DNA from 2 places in the Streptomyces sp. NBC_00988 genome. Region 1 is predicted to be linked to the other one. Evidence: riboswitches for the same ligand, from Rfam matches in the RefSeq annotation. Region 1 holds a riboswitch; the other holds the start of a gene.
What was found. Region 1 has a riboswitch for cyclic di-AMP ahead of OG496_RS33260 (transglycosylase SLT domain-containing protein). Riboswitches for the same ligand answer to the same signal wherever they lie in the genome.
Positions count from the first base shown of each region.

Region 2: another riboswitch for cyclic di-AMP. It lies ahead of OG496_RS52255 (NlpC/P60 family protein); the one in region 1 lies ahead of OG496_RS33260 (transglycosylase SLT domain-containing protein).

Region 1 covers NZ_CP108730.1:7,225,921-7,236,933, forward strand. Annotated here, with positions in the region: gene OG496_RS33240 (carbohydrate ABC transporter permease) at 1-956, shown strand, start outside; gene OG496_RS33245 (carbohydrate ABC transporter permease) at 953-1,834, shown strand; gene OG496_RS33250 (LacI family DNA-binding transcriptional regulator) at 1,893-2,921, shown strand; gene OG496_RS33255 (HAD family hydrolase) at 3,028-3,846, shown strand; gene OG496_RS33260 (transglycosylase SLT domain-containing protein) at 3,843-4,310, opposite strand; cyclic di-AMP (ydaO/yuaA leader) riboswitch at 4,316-4,517, opposite strand; gene OG496_RS33265 (CocE/NonD family hydrolase) at 4,749-6,743, opposite strand; gene OG496_RS33270 (peptide MFS transporter) at 6,760-8,265, opposite strand; gene OG496_RS33275 (polyprenyl synthetase family protein) at 8,471-9,481, shown strand; gene OG496_RS33280 (LolA family protein) at 9,783-11,013, shown strand, end outside.
Region 2 covers NZ_CP108730.1:11,596,885-11,603,692, reverse strand. Annotated here, with positions in the region: gene OG496_RS52275 (DEAD/DEAH box helicase) at 1-284, shown strand, start outside; gene OG496_RS52270 (SCO5918 family protein) at 349-675, shown strand; gene OG496_RS52265 (glyceraldehyde-3-phosphate dehydrogenase) at 833-2,278, shown strand; gene OG496_RS52260 (DUF1996 domain-containing protein) at 2,378-4,468, opposite strand; cyclic di-AMP (ydaO/yuaA leader) riboswitch at 4,803-4,976, shown strand; gene OG496_RS52255 (NlpC/P60 family protein) at 4,985-6,568, shown strand; gene OG496_RS52250 (hypothetical protein) at 6,766-6,808, shown strand, end outside.

The DNA.
Region 1 (11,013 bases):
CGACGGTCGGGCCCTTGGCGGACGGCACCGCCACCTCCGTCCGCCCCCGCCGCTTCCGTCGCCGTGGCCGCAGCGCGCCGTACTGGTTCCTCGTACCGGCCGTGCTCCTGTTCGCCGCCTTCACCGTCGTACCGATCGGGTACGCGGTGTGGCTCAGTCTCCACAAGGTCCAGGTCAAGGGCATCGGCCTCGGCAAGGGCGCCCGTCAGCAAGTGTGGAACGGCATCGGCAACTACACCGACGTCCTGCACGACTCCGAGTTCGGCCACAGCGTCCTGCGCGCCTTCGGCTACGGCCTGATCGTCATCCCCACGATGCTCGGTCTGGCCCTGGTCTTCGCGCTGATGCTGGACACCCCGCAGGCACGCAGCGCCAAGTTCGCGCGCCTCGCGATCTTCCTGCCGTACGCCGTCCCCGGCATCATCGCCGCCCTGATGTGGGGCTTCCTGTACCTGCCGACGGTCAGCCCCTTCTACTACCTCCTGCGCGAGTTCAACCTCCCGCAGCCCGACCTGTTCGACGGCGGCAACCTGTACCTGTCCTTCGCGAACATCGCGGTGTGGGGCGGCACCGGCTTCAACATGATCGTCATCTACACCGCCCTGCGCTCCATCCCGCAGGAGATCTACGAGGCCGCCCGCATCGACGGCGCGTCCGACCTGAAGATCGCCCTGCGGATCAAGATCCCGATCGTGATGCCGTCCCTCGTGCTCACGTTCTTCTTCTCGGTCATCGCCACGCTCCAGGTCTTCACCGAGCCCATGGCCCTCAAGCCGCTGACCAACGGCCTCTCCAGTTCCTGGAGTCCGCTGATGGCCATCTACGACGCCGCCTTCCTCAGGTCGGACATCTACGGCGCCTCCGCCACCGCCGTGGTGCTGGCCCTGGCGACCTTCGCGCTCTCCTTCACGCTGCTGCGCGTCTCCGACCGCTACACCCGGGAGGACCGGGCATGACCCCCCTCACCCTCACCGCCACCGACGCCCGCCCGGGCCCCGCGAAGCCGAAGCGCACCGCGTGGGTGCCCACCCTGGTGCTGGTCATCGGCTCGCTGTACTGCCTGATCCCCGTGGTCTGGGTGGTCATCGCGGCCAGCAAGGGCCGCGGCGAACTCTTCTCCACGTTCACCTTCGCCCCCGGCTCCGGCTTCCTCGACAACATCAAGGACCTCAGCGCCTACCGCGACGGCATCTACTGGCAGTGGATGGTCAACTCCCTCTTCTACGCGGGCGGCGGCGCCCTGCTCTCCGCCGCGGTCTCGGCCGCCGGCGGCTACGCACTGGGCCGATTCGCCTTCAGGGGACGGGAGTTCATCTTCAAGCTGATGCTGGCCGGCGTCCTCGTCCCGAGCATCGTCCTGACCGTCCCCCAGTACTTCCTCCTCTCGAAGCTGGGCCTGGCCGACTCGTACTGGTCGATGCTCCTCCCGTCGATCCTCTCTCCCTACGGCGTCTACCTCGTCCGTATCTACGCGGCGGCCTCCGTGCCCGCCGAACTCCTCGAAGCCGCCCGCATGGACGGCGCGAGCGAGTGGCGGATCTTCTCGCGGATCGCCGTGCCGATGATGATGCCGGGGCTCATCACGGTGTTCCTGTTCCAGTTCGTCGGCATCTGGAACAACTTCCTGCTGCCGTACGTGATGCTCGCGGACGACACCAAGTTCCCGCTCACGCTGGGCCTTTACACCCTGCTCAACCAGGGCGCCTCACAGCCCGCGCTCTACACCCTGGTCATCATGGGCTGCTTCCTCGCGATCCTGCCGCTGATCGCGCTGTTCCTGGTGATCCAGCGCTTCTGGTCGCTCGATCTGCTGAGTGGATCGGTCAAGGCCTGAGGTGCACGTACTGAGCCGTATCTCCCCCCACCGCACCTGAACCGGCAGAACGAGGACCATGGCCACCAGTCCGAACGGACGCCGTAAACCGCCCACCATCCACGACGTGGCCCGGGAGGCAGGGGTCTCCCGGGGGACCGTCTCCCGGTTCCTGAACGGCGGCCACTACGTCTCACCGGCCGCCCGCACCGCGGTGGAGACGGCGATCAGGAAGACGGGCTACGTCGTCAACCGGCACGCCCGCTCCCTGAGCACCGGACGGTCGGACTCGGTGGCGTTCCTCCTCACCGAGCCGCAGGAGAAGTTCTTCGAGGACCCCAACTTCAATGTCCTGCTGCGGGGTTGCACCGAACACCTGGCCCGCCACGACATCCCGCTCCTGCTGATGCTGGCCTCGTCGAAGGACGAACGCCGCCGCCTGACCCGGTACATCACCTCGGGCCACGTCGACGGCGTCCTCCTCGTCTCCAACCACAGCGGCGACCCGGTGGCGGCCGAACTCCGGGACGCGGGCATCCCGTTGGTGGCCTGCGGCAAGCCGCTGGGGGCCGCCTCCAAGTACAGCTACGTCGCCGCAGCCGACCGCGACGGCGCCCAGGAGATGGTCCGCCACCTCATCGCCGCCGGCCGCCGCCGCATCGCCATGGTCACCGGCCCGCTCGACGCACCGGGCGGCCCCGACCGCCTGGCGGGTTACCGAGACGTACTGACAGAGGCAGGCCTCCCACACGACCCGACGCTCGTCGTCGAGGGCGACTACCGCCGCACGGGCGGCGAGGAAGCGGCCCGCAGACTCCTCGCCCAGGCCCCCGACATAGACGCGGTGTTCGTAGCCTCGGACCTCATGGCCCTGGGAGTCGTCAACACCCTTCAACAGTCCGGCCGTTCGGTCCCGGATGACATCGCTGTCGGAGGCTTCGACGACTCGGCGGCGGCCACCTCCATCACCCCGGCCCTCACGACCATGCGCCAGCCCTACGACCGCATCAGCGCCGAGATGGTGCGCATGCTGCTGGCCCAGATCGCCGGTGAGGACACGGCGGGCGTGATTCTGCCTACGGAACTGGTGGTACGGGAGTCGGCATAACGGTCGTAATTGTCAAACCAACCGGAACACGGGTACACGCATGTGAAGGCAGCAGCCGTCCGGTTCGTGTCGAGTCGGTGGGGCGTTCCATCCGTATTCTCTGATCATGGCCGCACCCCTCGCATATGCACTGATCGCCACCGACCTGGACGGAACGCTGCTGCGCGGCGACGACACCCTCTCCGACCGGTCCCTCGCCGTACTGCGGCGGGTGGCGGAGGCCGGTGCCCGGCACCTCGTCGTCACCGGCCGGCCCGCCCCGAGGGTGCGGCCCCTCCTCGACGACCTCGGCTCCCGGGGGCTCGCGGTGTGCGGACAGGGCGCGCAGTTGTACGACGCCGGCGCGGACCGTCTGCTCTGGTCGGTCACCCTGGACCGGGAGTTGGCGGAGACCGCGCTCGGCAAGATCGAGGCGGAGGTGGGCCAGGTGTACGCGGCGGTCGACCAGGACGGCGTGGACGGCCTCACCCTGATCGAGCCCGGCTACCTGATGCCGCACCCCACGCTCCCCGCGGTACGGGTGGGCCGACGCGACGACCTCTGGTGCGAACCCATCAGCAAGGTGTTGCTCCGTCACCCCGCCCTGGAGGACGACGAGTTGGCCTCCACGGCCCGCTCGGTGGTCGGTTCCCTGGCCTCGGTCACCATGTCGGGCCCCGGTACCGTCGAACTCCAGCCACTCGGCATCACCAAGGCGACGGGACTGGCCCTCGCCGCCCGCCACTTGGGCCTGACCCCGTCCGACACCATCGCCTTCGGCGACATGCCGAACGACATCCCGATGTTCGACTGGGCAGCCCACGGCGTGGCGATGGCCAACGCCCACCCCGAACTCAAGGCGGTGGCGGACGAGGTGACGAAGTCGAACGAGGACGACGGCATCGCCGTCGTCCTCGAAAGACTGCTGCTCGACGCGGGTTTCTAGTAAGCGCCGTACACGTTGTCGATGGAGCCGTACACGGCCGCCGCGTAGTTGCAGGCGGCGGTGATGTTCGCGACCGGGTCGTACGGATCGAACGAAGTCCCGGCCACGTGATACGCGTTGAACGTCGGGTCGATGACCTGGAGAAGCCCCTTCGACGGCGTACCGGCCGCCGCGTTGGAGTCCCAGTTGTTGATCGCGTACTGGTTACCGGACGACTCACGGATCACGTTCCGGTAGATCCCGTTGTACGTCCCCGGAATCCCCTTCTGCGCCATGATCGCGAGCGACTCACGGATCCACCCGTCAAGGGTGTTGGGGTACCCGGCGGTGGTGGTCGAGGCGGTGGTGGCCGCGGACGCGGTGGTCGCACCGACGACAGGAAGCGCGAGGATCGCGACACCGGTACCGGCGACAACGACACGGCGGACGAGGCGGGCGCGGCGGGACTGGGCGGTTGCAGGCATGACGAGGTTCCTCTCCGTCGCCTGCGAGGTGAGCTGTCGGGTTCGGGCTGGGAGGTGCCCGGCCAAGCCCTTGCGGACGTGACTTAACCCCAAGCCGTTCCGGTCGTGCTGACCGGCCCGGCGACTTACCTGGTTCCCCCGCTCCTGCCGTGCGAGAAGTTCGTGACTGGGATGCCGGGCGGCGGCAGGATTCGGCGTTCCGCTCGACAGGCCGGGAACGTATGCGAGAGCACATGTCCGGAACAAGTGGCGGAATCACACCTAACCCCTATTGACCTTGGTCTGAGGCGTATGAGGCACTTGATCCTTTGCGTGAGCCAAGGGTCAACTGTCAAATGCCGTAAGGGAGAACGCGGGCAGACCAGGACACAGGTCACGCACAGAAACGCGTGACCCAACTCACGGGAGGATTAAGAACGGCAAATCGGGCATTCGCCCTCAACTGGCAGTTCTCGGAATCCTTTTCTCCCATGTGCGGTGGAAGATCACTTCTTCGCCCTCGGTGCAGATGACCTCATTCGAGGTAATAAATTCCGTTTCGTCGCAAGTAATCTCCGACCGTGTCCGCACGGTCGTGTCCCACCCCAGCTCCGGCCGGTGCAGCCGGATCGACCAGTCCGACCGGGTGCGCGCCGACAACGGGTCGGACTCGTCGATCGTGTACGTCTCCAACGCGTCCTCGGTGAACTCCAACCCGTCCGGGTACACGCGCGTGCCGCCGTACCGGGGGTCCACCTCCAGCCGCCACTCGCCCTTCGCGACATCCCGCACGACCAGCCGCTCGGGGCGCGGTTCGTCCAGCGTGGCCGGGTAGTTGACCCCGAGCGGCTCGGCCTCCTCGGGTTCCTCGAAACGAATGCCCTCCGTCAACTCCTGCTCCCGCACCGGGAGTTCGAGCGCACTCCCCTCCGGGTCCAGCGTGAACCCAGCCGCCGACTCCGGCTGCGGCCAGATCCACGGCCAGTACGCCGACGACACCGCGAGCCGGATGCGGTGCCCGGGCGGGAACGCGTGCCCGATGCCGTTCAGCTCGAAGGTGACGTCCTCGGTGGCGCCCGGCGTCCACGGCACCGCCCGGTCCCGCCCGTGCCGCGCCGACAGGTTCAGCACACCCCGGGTGACGAGGGTCGAGGCGCCGTCGGGGGCCACGTCGCACAGCCGGGCGATCACCTGCCCGCGCGGCACCCCGCAGGTCAGCCGCAGCCGTACCCTCGGCCGCCCCAGCACCCACGTCTCGGCCGGCACCTCGAACTCGAAGCACGCCGACCGGGCGTCCTCGTCCCGCTGGTCCGGCGGCAGATCGGCGTCGTTCCCGAAGGGGAAGAAACGGCCCGCGTCCACACCGGTGTGCATGGGGGAGCGGACGATCACGGGCGCACCCCGGAGGCCGTACGTCGTCGTCTTCACGTGCGGCGAGGGCCACGCGGGTTCACCGACCCAACGGCCCGGGAGGGTGTCGTAGACCGTGGCCGGTGGGTGCGAGTCGCTGACGTAGGCCCGTAGGAGCGGGTCGGACGTGACGCCGGTGTCCTTGTCCTTGAGCCAGTGGTCCCACCAGCGGAGGGTCTCCTGGAGGAAGCCGATCGCGGGGCCCGGCGGCAGGCCGCGGTCCGGGTACTGGTGGGACCACGGACCGATCAGGCCGCGTACGCGGTCCGGCGGGAGGTGTTCGACGAGCCGTAGGACCGTGTCGCGGTACGGGTCGTGCCAGCCGCCCACCGCGAGGACGGCCGCGCCGATCGCGCCGTAGTCCTCGCAGACGCTGCCGTGCTTCCAGTAGTCGTCGCGGATCTGGTGGGCGAGCCAGGTGTGGATGAACGGGTCGATCTGTTCGAGGCGCTTGAGCCACATGTCGCGCCAGATCAGACCCGCGTACTCGGGGTCCGGCGGGCGGGCGACGAAGGCGAGCATGGTGGCCGCCCAGGCGTGCAGGTCGACGGCGAGGGCGGAACCTCCCATGTAGTGCACGTCGTTGTCATAGCGGTCGTCCGTGGAGCAGACCGTGACGATCGCCTTGAGCGGCTCGGGCGCGAGGGCCGCGATCTGGAGGGAGTTGAAGCCGCCCCAGGAGATGCCGAACATGCCGACCCTGCCGGTGCACCAGGGTTGCGCGGCAAGCCAGTTGACCACTTCTACGCCGTCGGCGAGTTCCTGGGCGTCGTACTCGTCGCCGGGGGCACCCTCGCTGTTGCCGTGCCCGCGCACGTCGACCCGGACGGAGGCGTAGCCGTGGCCCGCGTACCAGGGGTGGCGCTGGGCGTCCCGGGGCGCGGTCCAGTCGGTCAGGCGGTACGGGAGGTATTCGAGGAGCGCGGGGACGGGTTCGTCCGTCACCGGGCGCCACACGCGCGCGTAGAGGCGTGTTCCGTCCGCGAGGGGGATACGGATGTCCTCGTGGGCCGTCTCGTGGGGGAAGGACGTACGGATGCGCATGAGGGACCCCGCAGGTTCAGTGGACCGGGTGCATGGTGCGGCGCAGCCACGGCGCGGCGGCCATCACCGCGAGGCCCGCGGCCACCGCGATCGCGCCGTTGACGCCGAAGTAGGCCGGCTTGGAGACGTCGTCGTAGAGCTTCACCGTCTGGGCCTGGATGCCGTTCGCGAGGGCGAGGGACAGGAACCAGAGGGACATGGTCTGGCTGGAGAAGGCGGCCGGGGCGAGCTTCGTGGTGGCCGACATGCCGGAGGTCTCCAGGAGGATGTCGCCGAGGCCGAGCAGGAAGTACGAGCCGACGATCCACCAGGCCGACATCCGGTAGGCGTCGCCGCTGTGCCCGCTGGTCGGCAGGACCATCAGCAGGAAGGAGAGTCCGCCGAGTACGACGCCGATCGCGATCTTGTTGGAGGCGTGCGGCTGGCCGCGGCCCATGCGGACCCAGAGCGCGGCGACCACGGGCGCGAGCCCGACCTCGAAGGCGCCGAGCGCGGACGCGTACCAGCTGGCGGGGAAGTCGAAGCCCAGGATGGTCGTCTCGGCGTTCGACGCGGCCAGCAGCATCATCGTCGAATAGGCCTGGAAGAGGATGAAGTTGAAGACCGTCGAGGCCAGGAACAGCACGATGTACGGGCGCAGCCGGCCACGTTCCTCGGACGTCACCCGGGGGCTCGTGAACATCACCGAGAAGAACACGACCGGGGCGATCACGGAGATCACCGTGAGGAGGTCGACGAAGCGGCCCATCGTGAGCCAGCCGGCGGTGGCAAGCCCGGTCGCGAGCACGGCGGCCACCAGGATGCCTACGACGATCAGCCGGACCGCGCGGCGCAGCGCGTCCGGCGCGAGCGCGAACTCCGCGGTGTTCCTGCGACCGGCCAGGTGACGGCGCCCGGCGACGTACTGGATGAGCCCGAACGTCATGCCGACCGCGGCGGCCGAGAAGCCCCAGTGCCAGCCCTCGTGGTCGCCGAGCCAGCCGGTGATCAGCGGGCCCGCGAAGGCGCCGATGTTGATCGCCATGTAGTAGAGCGCGAAACCGGCGTCCCGGCGCTCGTCGTCGGTGCGGTAGAGCTTGCCGACCATGGTGGCCACGTTGGGCTTGAGCAGGCCGGTACCGGCGCTGATCAGGCCGAGGCCCACCCAGGTCATCGTGGAGGTGGGGACCGCCATCGCGTAGTGCCCGCAGGCGATCAGGATGCCGCCCCACAGCACCGCGCGGTACGAACCGAGGATGCGGTCCGCGAGCCAGCCGCCCGCGACCGAGACGAGATAGACCAGCGTTCCGTAGGCTGCCGACACGGACGCGGCCGTTCCGGACGACATGCCCATGCCGCCGTGCGCGACGGTATCCGCGAAGTAGAGGACGAGGATGGCCTGCATGCCGAGGAACGAGAAGCGCTCCCAGACCTCAAGCCCGGAGAGCGTGAGCAGCCCCTTGGGCTGGCCGAAGAAGGCGTGGTCGTCCTCGGGGGGCGGTTGGTCGTCGGGTTCGGCTTCCAGTGCGGTTCGAGACACCATCCACTACTTCCGCGTAAGTCGATAAATATCCGTTCTTATCAGGTGATCGAAAACATACCGGTCGTGATCCGATACCGCCCCTGCTGGACGGGGTGGGCGGCATGGGTGATCGAAAGCTGACCGGATACGCTGACTTGAGTGATGCCAGCGACCTATCGACAAACCGTGTGACCGCCCAGGGACACCAGCAGACAGGAGACCCCTCGTGACCGTCGTCGGGCCGTTCGGGCTGAGCGTGCGGGACCAGGCTCTGGAAGCCGATGTCCAGGCCGGATTGACGGCCGTCGAGGAGGGTCTGCTCGAAGCCACCAAGAGCGAGGTCCCCTTCATCACGGAGGCCGCCCAGCACCTCGTGCGCGCGGGCGGAAAGCGGTTCAGGCCGCTCCTCGTGATGCTCGCCGCGCAGTTCGGCGACCCCTACGCGCCGGGTGTCGTGCCCTCGGCCGTCGTTGTCGAGCTGACCCACCTCGCCACGCTGTACCACGACGACGTCATGGACGAGGCGACCGTACGGCGCGGCGTGGAGAGCGCCAACGTCCGCTGGGGCAACTCGGTCGCGGTCCTCACCGGCGACTTCCTGTTCGCGCGCGCGTCGCACACCCTGGCCGACCTCGGCCCCGAGGCGGTGCGGGTGCAGGCCGAGGCGTTCGAACGCCTCGTCACCGGCCAGATCCTGGAGACCGCCGGCCCCTCCGACGGACGCGACCCGGTCGAGCACTACCTCGACGTGCTCGGCGGCAAGACCGGCTCCCTGGTCGCGGTCGCCTGCCGCTTCGGCGCGATGATGTCCGGCTGCGACGACACGGTCGTGGACGTCCTCACCCAGTACGGCGAGCGGCTCGGCGTCGCCTTCCAGCTCGCCGACGACGTCCTGGACATCGCCTCCGACGGGGAGGAGTCCGGCAAGACCCCGGGCACGGACCTGCGCGAGGGCATCCCCACGCTGCCGGTGCTGCTGCTCCGGGAGCGGGCGGCCCGCCTGGGTCTCGCCGAGGACATCGCCCTGTGCGAGCTGCTCGACTCCGACCTCACGGACGACGCCCGGCACGCCGAGGCCCTCGCCCGCCTCCGCGTCCACCCGGCCCTGGAGCAGGCCCGCCGTGACACCGTCCGCTACGTGGAGGACGCCCGCGCGGCCCTCGCTCCGCTCCCCGAGTGCGACGCCAAGGTCGCCCTTCTGGAGATGTGCGACGCGGTGGTGCACCGCGCGGGCTGAGGTCCTGAGCAAGAGGTCCTGAGCAACTGCCGTACGGAAGCGGCGTCTTCCCCCTAGGGGTTTGGGGAGGCGTCGCTTCCGTGTGTCATACCCCAGGCGTACGTGGAGTTGGCTCCCGGGTCTGACGCTTATGCGTGGCGGATTTGGTCAGATGGAGAACAGGGAAAACACCACTCCTCACCGATTCGGGTGAGAATGGCGGCTCAGGGTGGTGGGGGCCCCTCCCGGTTCGAGCGAAGCCGAGAACTGGGGGAGAGTGCACGACGGACTAGCCGCCGCCGACGACGGAGGTAAGGCAGACATGGCACCGTACGAAACCGACGACAGCACGGACACCGGAGAGCGCGACGAGCTCCGGGCCGGGCGGCGCAGGGCGGCGCGGTACATCGTCCCGGTCACCGTGGTGGGGGTGGCGGCGGCGACCATCGGACTGGTCCCGGCGCTCGCCGACTCCGGCGACCCGAACCTTCCCAAGGTCACCGCTCAGCAGCTCATCGACAAGATCGCCAAGTCGGACGTCCAGCAGCTGTCCGGCACGGTGAAGATCAGCACGGACCTCGGCCTGCCCGACCTCGGCGGCCTGGAGAGCAGCATGCTGTCCGGCGCCACGAAGTCCGGCGACGGCTCCTCCGCCGACCCGACGACCAAGCTCACCGAGCTGGCCACCGGCACCCACACCCTGCGCGTCGCGGCCGACGGCCCCGACAAGCAGAAGGTCTCCCTGCTGGAGAACGCGGCGGAGTACAGCCTCATCCACAACGGCAAGGACGTCTGGGGCTACGACAGCCAGACGAACGAGGTCTTCCACGGCACGACCGCCGCGGATACTTCGAAGGGCGATGAGACCCGGGCAACGCCGAAGGGGCTCACCGACGAGGCGCTCAAGTCGGTCGACGACACGACGTCCGTCACGGTCGACGGCACGGAGCATGTTGCCGGGCGGGACGCCTACAAGCTGCTGATCAAGCCCAAGCAGTCCGGTACGACGGTCGGCGCGATCAGCATCGCGGTGGACGCGAAGACCGGCCTGCCGCTCAAGTTCACGCTCACCCCGGCGAGCGGCGGCGCGGCCGTCGTCGACGTCGGCTTCACCCAGCTCAGCCTCAGCAAGCCGGCCGCCTCGACCTTCGACTTCAAGACGCCCAAGGGCGCGAAGGTCACCACGGAGGACAGTGCGACGAAGGGTGCTCCGACCCCGGATCGCTCCGCCCCGTTCGGCAAGACGGACAAGACCGGCAAGGCGGGCAAGGGCCTCGGCAAGAGTGCCGACGACCCCACGGTCATCGGCAAGGGCTGGAACTCCATCGCCGTCTTCGAGACCGGCGGCCAGGGCATCCCGTCCGGCTCCAAGTCCGGCGGCGGCGACCTCGGCGGCTTCCTCAGCTCGCTCGGCGACCAGGTGAAGGGCTCCTTCGGTTCGGGCACGGTGTACTCGACCCGGCTGATCAACGCCCTGGTCACGGACGACGGCAAGGTGTACGTCGGCGCGGTCACCAAGAGCGCCCTGGTGAAGGCGGCCGACGCGGCGAAGT
Region 2 (6,808 bases), 4.4 Mb from region 1:
GCGTCACCGCCGAGGTCACCTCGGTGCGGTCGGGCGAGGAGGAGCTGACCCGGATCACGGGCGCCCAGGCTCCGTCCGGCGTCCCGGTCGTCATCCAGGCCCCGGTCGTGGAGCGTGAGCGCACCCGTCGTAGCCCGTCCTCCTCGTCGTCGCGGGGCCGTCGTGGCCGTCCGGCCGGCGAAGGCGGCCGGTCGTCCGCCGGTGGTGCGGCGCGACGCGGCGGCAGCGGTGGCGGCAGCGGCAGCCGGGGGCAGCGACGGTCGTCCTTCGGTCCTGCGGCCTGAGGACCAACTCGGCGCCTTCGGGCGCCCGTTCGGCCCCCGATCCTCCTTCTCTCTGTGAGGCAACATGCGCTGTGTCATCGCCCGGTATCCCTTCGACCTCACCAAGATGGGTGTCCTGGAGACGATGAAGGGCATCAAGCCCGAGCTGGTCACGGGTGAGTCCGTGACCATCGGGCGGCGCCGCTACCCCGTCAAGCAGGTGGGGCAGGTCATCACCCGGCAGGACCCCCGTGACTTCAACAGCGGCGAGGTCGTCCGGGCCATGACCCGGCTCGGCTTCACCTGCCACGGCCTGCCCGAGGTGGCGCCCGTGCACGTCCTCACTCCGCTGGAGAACGCGTCGGCTCTGCTGGGCAGCGGCGCGACCCAGGACGTGTCGGAGACCGTGTAGAAGCGACACCAGTACAGCCGAGAGGGCCCTGCCGACGCGCGTCGGCAGGGCCCTCTCGGCGTTCCGGGCCTTCTACAGGCCGGGCGGCACCCCTGCTGAACGGGCAGATGAACAGCGGGTTAGCATATGAGCGCCGCCTAGCTCGAAAGAGAAACCTGTGCCTGTCAACGAGGACTCGTTCACCAACTGGAAGACCCGCGAGGAGATCGCGGAGTCGATGATCCCGATGATCGGGAAGCTGCACCGCGAGCGGGACGTCACGGTCCTGCTGCACAGCCGCTCCCTGGTCAACAAGTCGGTGGTCAGCATCCTCAAGACCCACCGGTTCGCCCGCCAGATCGCCGGCGAGGAACTCTCCGTCGTCGAGACCCTCCCCTACCTGCGGACGCTCACCACGCTCGACCTGGGCCCCTCACAGATCGACATCGGCATGCTCGCCGCGACCCACCGGAGCGACGAACGCGGCCTCTCCGTCGAGGAGTTCACCGCCGAGGCCGTCGCCGGTGCCACCGGCGCCAACAAGATCGAGAGCCGCGAGGGCCGCGACGTCGTCCTCTACGGCTTCGGCCGCATCGGCCGCCTGGTCGCCCGCCTGCTCATCGAGAAAGCCGGCTCGGGCAACGGTCTGCGGCTGCGCGCCGTCGTCGTACGCCAGGGCGGGGAGCAGGACATCGTGAAGCGGGCCTCGCTGCTGCGCCGCGACTCGATCCACGGCCAGTTCCAGGGCACGATCACCGTCGACGAGGCGAGCAACACGATCATCGCCAACGGCAACGAGATCAAGGTGATCTACGCGGGCGACCCGTCCGAGGTCGACTACACGGCGTACGGCATCAAGGACGCCATCCTCATCGACAACACGGGCAAGTGGCGTGACCGGGAAGGACTCTCGCAGCATCTGCGGCCCGGCATCGACAAGGTCGTGCTGACCGCGCCCGGCAAGGGCGACGTCCCCAACATCGTGCACGGCGTCAACCACGACACGATCAAGCCGGACGAGCAGATTCTGTCCTGCGCGTCCTGCACGACCAACGCGATCGTGCCACCGCTGAAGGCGATGGCCGACGAGTACGGCGTGCTGCGCGGCCATGTGGAGACCGTCCACTCGTTCACCAACGACCAGAACCTGCTGGACAATTACCACAAGGCCGACCGCCGTGGCCGTTCGGCTCCGCTGAACATGGTGATCACCGAGACCGGTGCCGCCTCCGCCGTGGCCAAGGCGCTGCCCGACCTGAAGGCGCCGATCACCGGCAGCTCGATCCGGGTCCCGGTGCCGGACGTCTCGATCGCGATCCTCAGCCTGCGGCTCGGCCGCGAGACCACCCGCGCCGAGGTCCTCGACTATCTCCGTGACGTGTCGCTGACGTCGCCGCTCAAACGGCAGATCGACTTCACCACCGCCCCCGACGCGGTGTCGAGCGACTTCATGGGCTCGCGCCACGCCTCGATCATCGACGCGGGCGCCACCAAGGTCGACGGCGACAACGCGATCCTCTACCTCTGGTACGACAACGAGTTCGGCTACTCCTGCCAGGTCGTCCGAGTCGTCCAGCACGTCTCCGGGGTCGAGTACCCGACGTACCCCGCACCGGCCGTCTGAGGCCGTCCGACCCAGCGCTGAACGTGTGACGGCCCGGCCACCCCCACTTGGGGGCGGCCGGGCCGTCGTTGTCACAGACATGCACAGACGTGCGCTGTGTCAGCGGGTACTGCGCTTACCTCGGTACAGCACGACGAATCCGGCGACGAGCAGCAGCGCACCGGCCACCGCGGGCCACAGATTCGCGCCGGTCTCCGCCAGCCCGCCCTGCGCCTGCGGCTGGTTGGGGCCTACGGCGGCGTAGCTCTCCCCGCCCGAGGACGAGGCGGGCGGTGTCGTCACGGCGCTGCCGACCTCGCCGCCGGAGCCGTTGTCCGAACTCCCCTGCGTCTCGGACGACTTGGACCCCTCGGTCTTCGTGTCGGCCTTGGGGACCGAGACGGCGGTCGTCAGATCACCGGGGTCGGTGGTCTGGATGTCGGTGGGCTCGGGGGCACTGGTCTCGGTGTCCGGGGCGCTCGTCGCGGGATCCGCGGTGGGCTGGTCACCGTTGCCGGCGTTCCCGCCGTTGTCACCATTCCCGGCGTTCCCGCCGTTCCCGCCGTTCCCCTCGTTGCCGCCGTTCCCGGCGGGCTCGTCGGACGCGGTGGCCGTGGGCGCCGCCGTAGCGGTGTCGGTGGCCGACGGGGACTCCTGCGGCTCACCGGAACCCCCACCGTTCCCGGAGCCGCCACCCGAACCGGAGCCGTCACCGGAGCCGGAGCCGTCGCCCGAGCCCCCGGGGTCGTTGTCCGTACCGGCTCCGCACTTCTCGCCGTCGTTGATGCAGTTGACCATGTCCTTCATCAGGCCCTCGTCGAAGACGTTGATGAAGTCGCCGTGGTCGGTGACGGGCTTGTGCTGCTGCTCGGGGAAGGAGTCCACCGCGAACAGCGGGGTCGTCTTGCCGCCGTCCTGGAGGCTCGGCGCGTCCACGTCGTAGACGATCCGCTGCACCAGCTGCGGAATGGCCTCGAAGCCCGCCGGGCAGGAGCCGTCGGCGGCCTCGAAGGCCACGTGGGTGCGGTGGTTGGCGCTGTCGATGTTGCGGCCGTCCCAGCAGCTCTGGAACTTGAAGGTGCGCACCACGTCACTGCCCGCGGGGCACAGCGGGTACCTGTCCTTGAGCTGCCGGTCCTCGAAACCGGTGCAGCTCCAGGAGGCGTTGGCGTTGGCCGGGCCGTTCACGAAGGCCTTGGCGTCGCCGGTGATGATGCGCAGGAGGCGCGGCATCGCGACGACCTTGCTCTTCGGGTTGCCCACGAACGTCAGCGTGGCCGCCTTCGCGGTGACGATCTGACCGGAGTTGCCCTCGGTGCCACCGCCGGGCTTGTCGGCGTCCCGCTCCTGCTTGCCGTTCTGCAGGCGCAACACGGGCCAGTAGTAAGTGGACTTGTCGCCCGGGTTCTCGCAACTCGTGTCGGCCTTCGCCAGATCGTCGTCGCTCGCGAAGGCGTTGTTCGACTGGTTGCCGATGTAGTCGTGGAAGTGGTGGGCGCCGTTGGTGACTCCGGGCGCGACGATCACGTTGTCGGAGTTGAACAGGCCGTTCTCGTTCACGCCGCACGCGGTGACGAACGTGCCGCTGGAGGCGTCGGCCTGCTCCTGCGGGGTGTTCACGTTGGGCTGTACGGAGGTGATGTCCGCGTAGTCCGAGGCGACGGGCCCGTTGGTGGACTGCTGGTTGCCCTGCTGGCCTTGGCCGTCGCCCTGCTGCTGGTCCTGGCCGGTCGGGTCGGCGCTACCGCTCTGGTCACCCCCGCTGCCGTTCTCGTCGCCGTTCGTGGGGGCGATCAGCGTGCAGCCGGCGAGCGCATCGAGTCCCTCGGGGCGGTCCCCGACCCGCGCGATGGCGTCGTCGATCCGCCCGATGGTCGCGGCCCGCTTCTCCTTCAACGGATTCATGATCGCGTTGTCGGCGAAGGAGGCGTCCTGGCGTATGGACTCCGTCGAGTCCTTCAGTTTCTGGTAGGCCTCGGTTATCTGCTGGTCCAGAAGCGCGAGTTGGGCGTCGACCTCGGTCTTCGCCTCGTCGGGGACGGTCGTCAACTGGGTGCCGATGTCCGGGCAGTCGATCGTCGCGCCGCTCGATGCCGCATCGGGAGACCCTTGCTGGGACGAGTCACCGCCCCAACCGCCCTCGGACGCCGACGCGTAGACGTTCGCCGCCACCAGTCCTCCGCCGCCCAGCATCAGGGCGACTGCTGCCATCGTCGCGCGTCGTGCGCCCGTGGGGCGTCTGCGCGTGTTGCGTGCCAAGGAAGTTGCTCCTACACGTGTCGGTCGGCCCGGATCGTCCCGGCATGGAAATCCCCCGTTCCAATACGGAGCCGGATGCCGGTGTGTTCAACCGTCCCAGAAATTCATAGCGACCTCACATGGATCACCCGGCCCGGCGGGCTCATCAGCCCAGGACACGTTTGGGAGAGGTAAAGGTCACAAAAACGTATCGGACATATCGCGCTTCAACCTTCACACGAGGCACACACGTTGGCTAAGTTGACGCTCAGACCGTACGACCTACTCCGGCGATCAGCGCCGGGCCGCACGGTTTGCGCCGAATCCGGTGTGTCGCTCGCGACAGCCGGAGCCGGGGACCCAACCGACTTGGGGTGAATCGACCCAACTGCCCGTCCGGGCAAGGGTCGTAGGGCAATCCTTCCGTGATCGGCCGCCCGAACCCGACAGCTAACTCGGTAGGCGCGATACGGAAGGAGCACGTCTGCCATGCCGGCAGAACGAAGTACGCGCACCGGAGGCAGTGGCCCCACCGTGGACGACCGACCCAGCCGTGACGAAGTGCAGCGGCGGATCAACTCCCTTTACGACAGGGCCGAGACGGCCACCGGAAACTACAACGCCACGCGCAAGATGTCCGGGGGTCCGCGCAAGCGCGTCGAGCCCCGTCCCAGCGCGTCGCGTCCTTCCGACCCCGCCCTCGACGCCGTCACCAAGCAGTGGTTCGACCGGGCCCGTGCCCAACTCGGCCCGACCGTACCGGCGGCCCTGCCGCCGAGCAGGACTCCCGCCCGTCCGGCGGCAGCCCGGCCCGAGCGCCCCGAACGACGCCCCCAGTCCGAGGGCGGCGCCTGGGCGCTCGAAGCACAGCCCGGCCGCGCCGTGGCCGAACTGACCGCGGGGACCGGTGTACCGGAGCCAGCCGCCCCGCAACTCGCCGCGCCCGTCGCGGAGTTGATGGCCGCACCCATCGCCGCGCTGCCACCCGCCGCACCGCAGGCACCCCAGATGGCTCAGATGCCGCAGGCGACCGTCCTCGACCTGCCGCCCGTGCCCGCCATCGAGGTGCCGCCCACGCCCTCCATGCAGGCACAGCAATTCGCCGTCGCGGCCGCCCCGGCGCCGGCCTTCGATCCGCTCACCGCGGACCTGGAGCTGCTCCCGTACATCGCGGCGCCGCGCACCGAACCGGCCCCGGCGAGTGCTACCTGGCCGCCCTCGCAGACGAACTTGTCCGCCCCGGAGACGACTTGGTCGACCGGGTCGATGCCCATGGTCCCCGAACAGCAGATGTGGTCGACCGGGCAGATGCCCGTCGTGGCCGAGCAACAGACCTGGTCCACGGGGCAGATGCCCTTCGTGCCCCAGCAACAACAGCCTTGGTCGACCGGGCAGGTCCCCATGGTGACCGAGCAGCCGACCTGGTCCACCGGGCAGTTCCCTGTGGCAACCGAGCAACCCGCCTGGTCCACCGGACAGATTCCGATGGTGCCCCAGCAGCCCCCCGCGTACACCGCGCCGGAGCCGGACTGGCGCCCGCCGCAGCAGGAGTGGCAGCCGACCCCGCCCGCCGCCGAGGTCTCCTTCGCCGCGGCCCCGGCCGTCGCTCCCGAGTTCACGCTGCCCACGGCTCCGACGATGGCCCCGGAGATCATTCTCCCCGCGGCCCCGACCATCAGCCCGGCACCCGCCGCGCTGCAGGACCCCACCACGCTCAGCAAGACCAGCACCGCGCTCGCCTTCGCCCGCGCACAGATCGGCAGGCCCTGCCTGTGGGGCGCGGCGGGACCGGACGCGTACGACTGCTCCAGCCTCACCCAGGCCGCCTGGAAGGCCGCGGGCGTCCTCCTCCCGCGCACCGCCCAGGAACAGTCGGGCGCCGGCGCCCTCGTCCCGCTCACCGACATCCGCCCCGGCGACCTGATCTTCTTCTACGACAGCATCGACCACGTCGGCCTCTACACCGGCAACGGCCTGATGATCCACGCGCCGAGCCCGGGTACGCCGATACGCGAGGAGTCGATCTTCTACGCCGGTGCCGCCGCCATCCGGGGCGCCGTACGGCCCGCCTGATCCGATCGGGGCCGGGCATTTCCCGGCCCTGACCGCACACCCCGCGACACTCCCGGCCAACCGCGTCATAGACCCGTACGAGTGGTGCATCCTGGGACACGGTCGTAGCGTCGGCAGAGACACGACGACCGTGCCCCGGCAGGCGGGCCCACCGCTGGTGCGGGGCGACGAGGACGAAGAGGCGGCCGGGAGCGGACATGCACAAACACACCATGGTCGGAATCGTCACGCTCTGTGCCG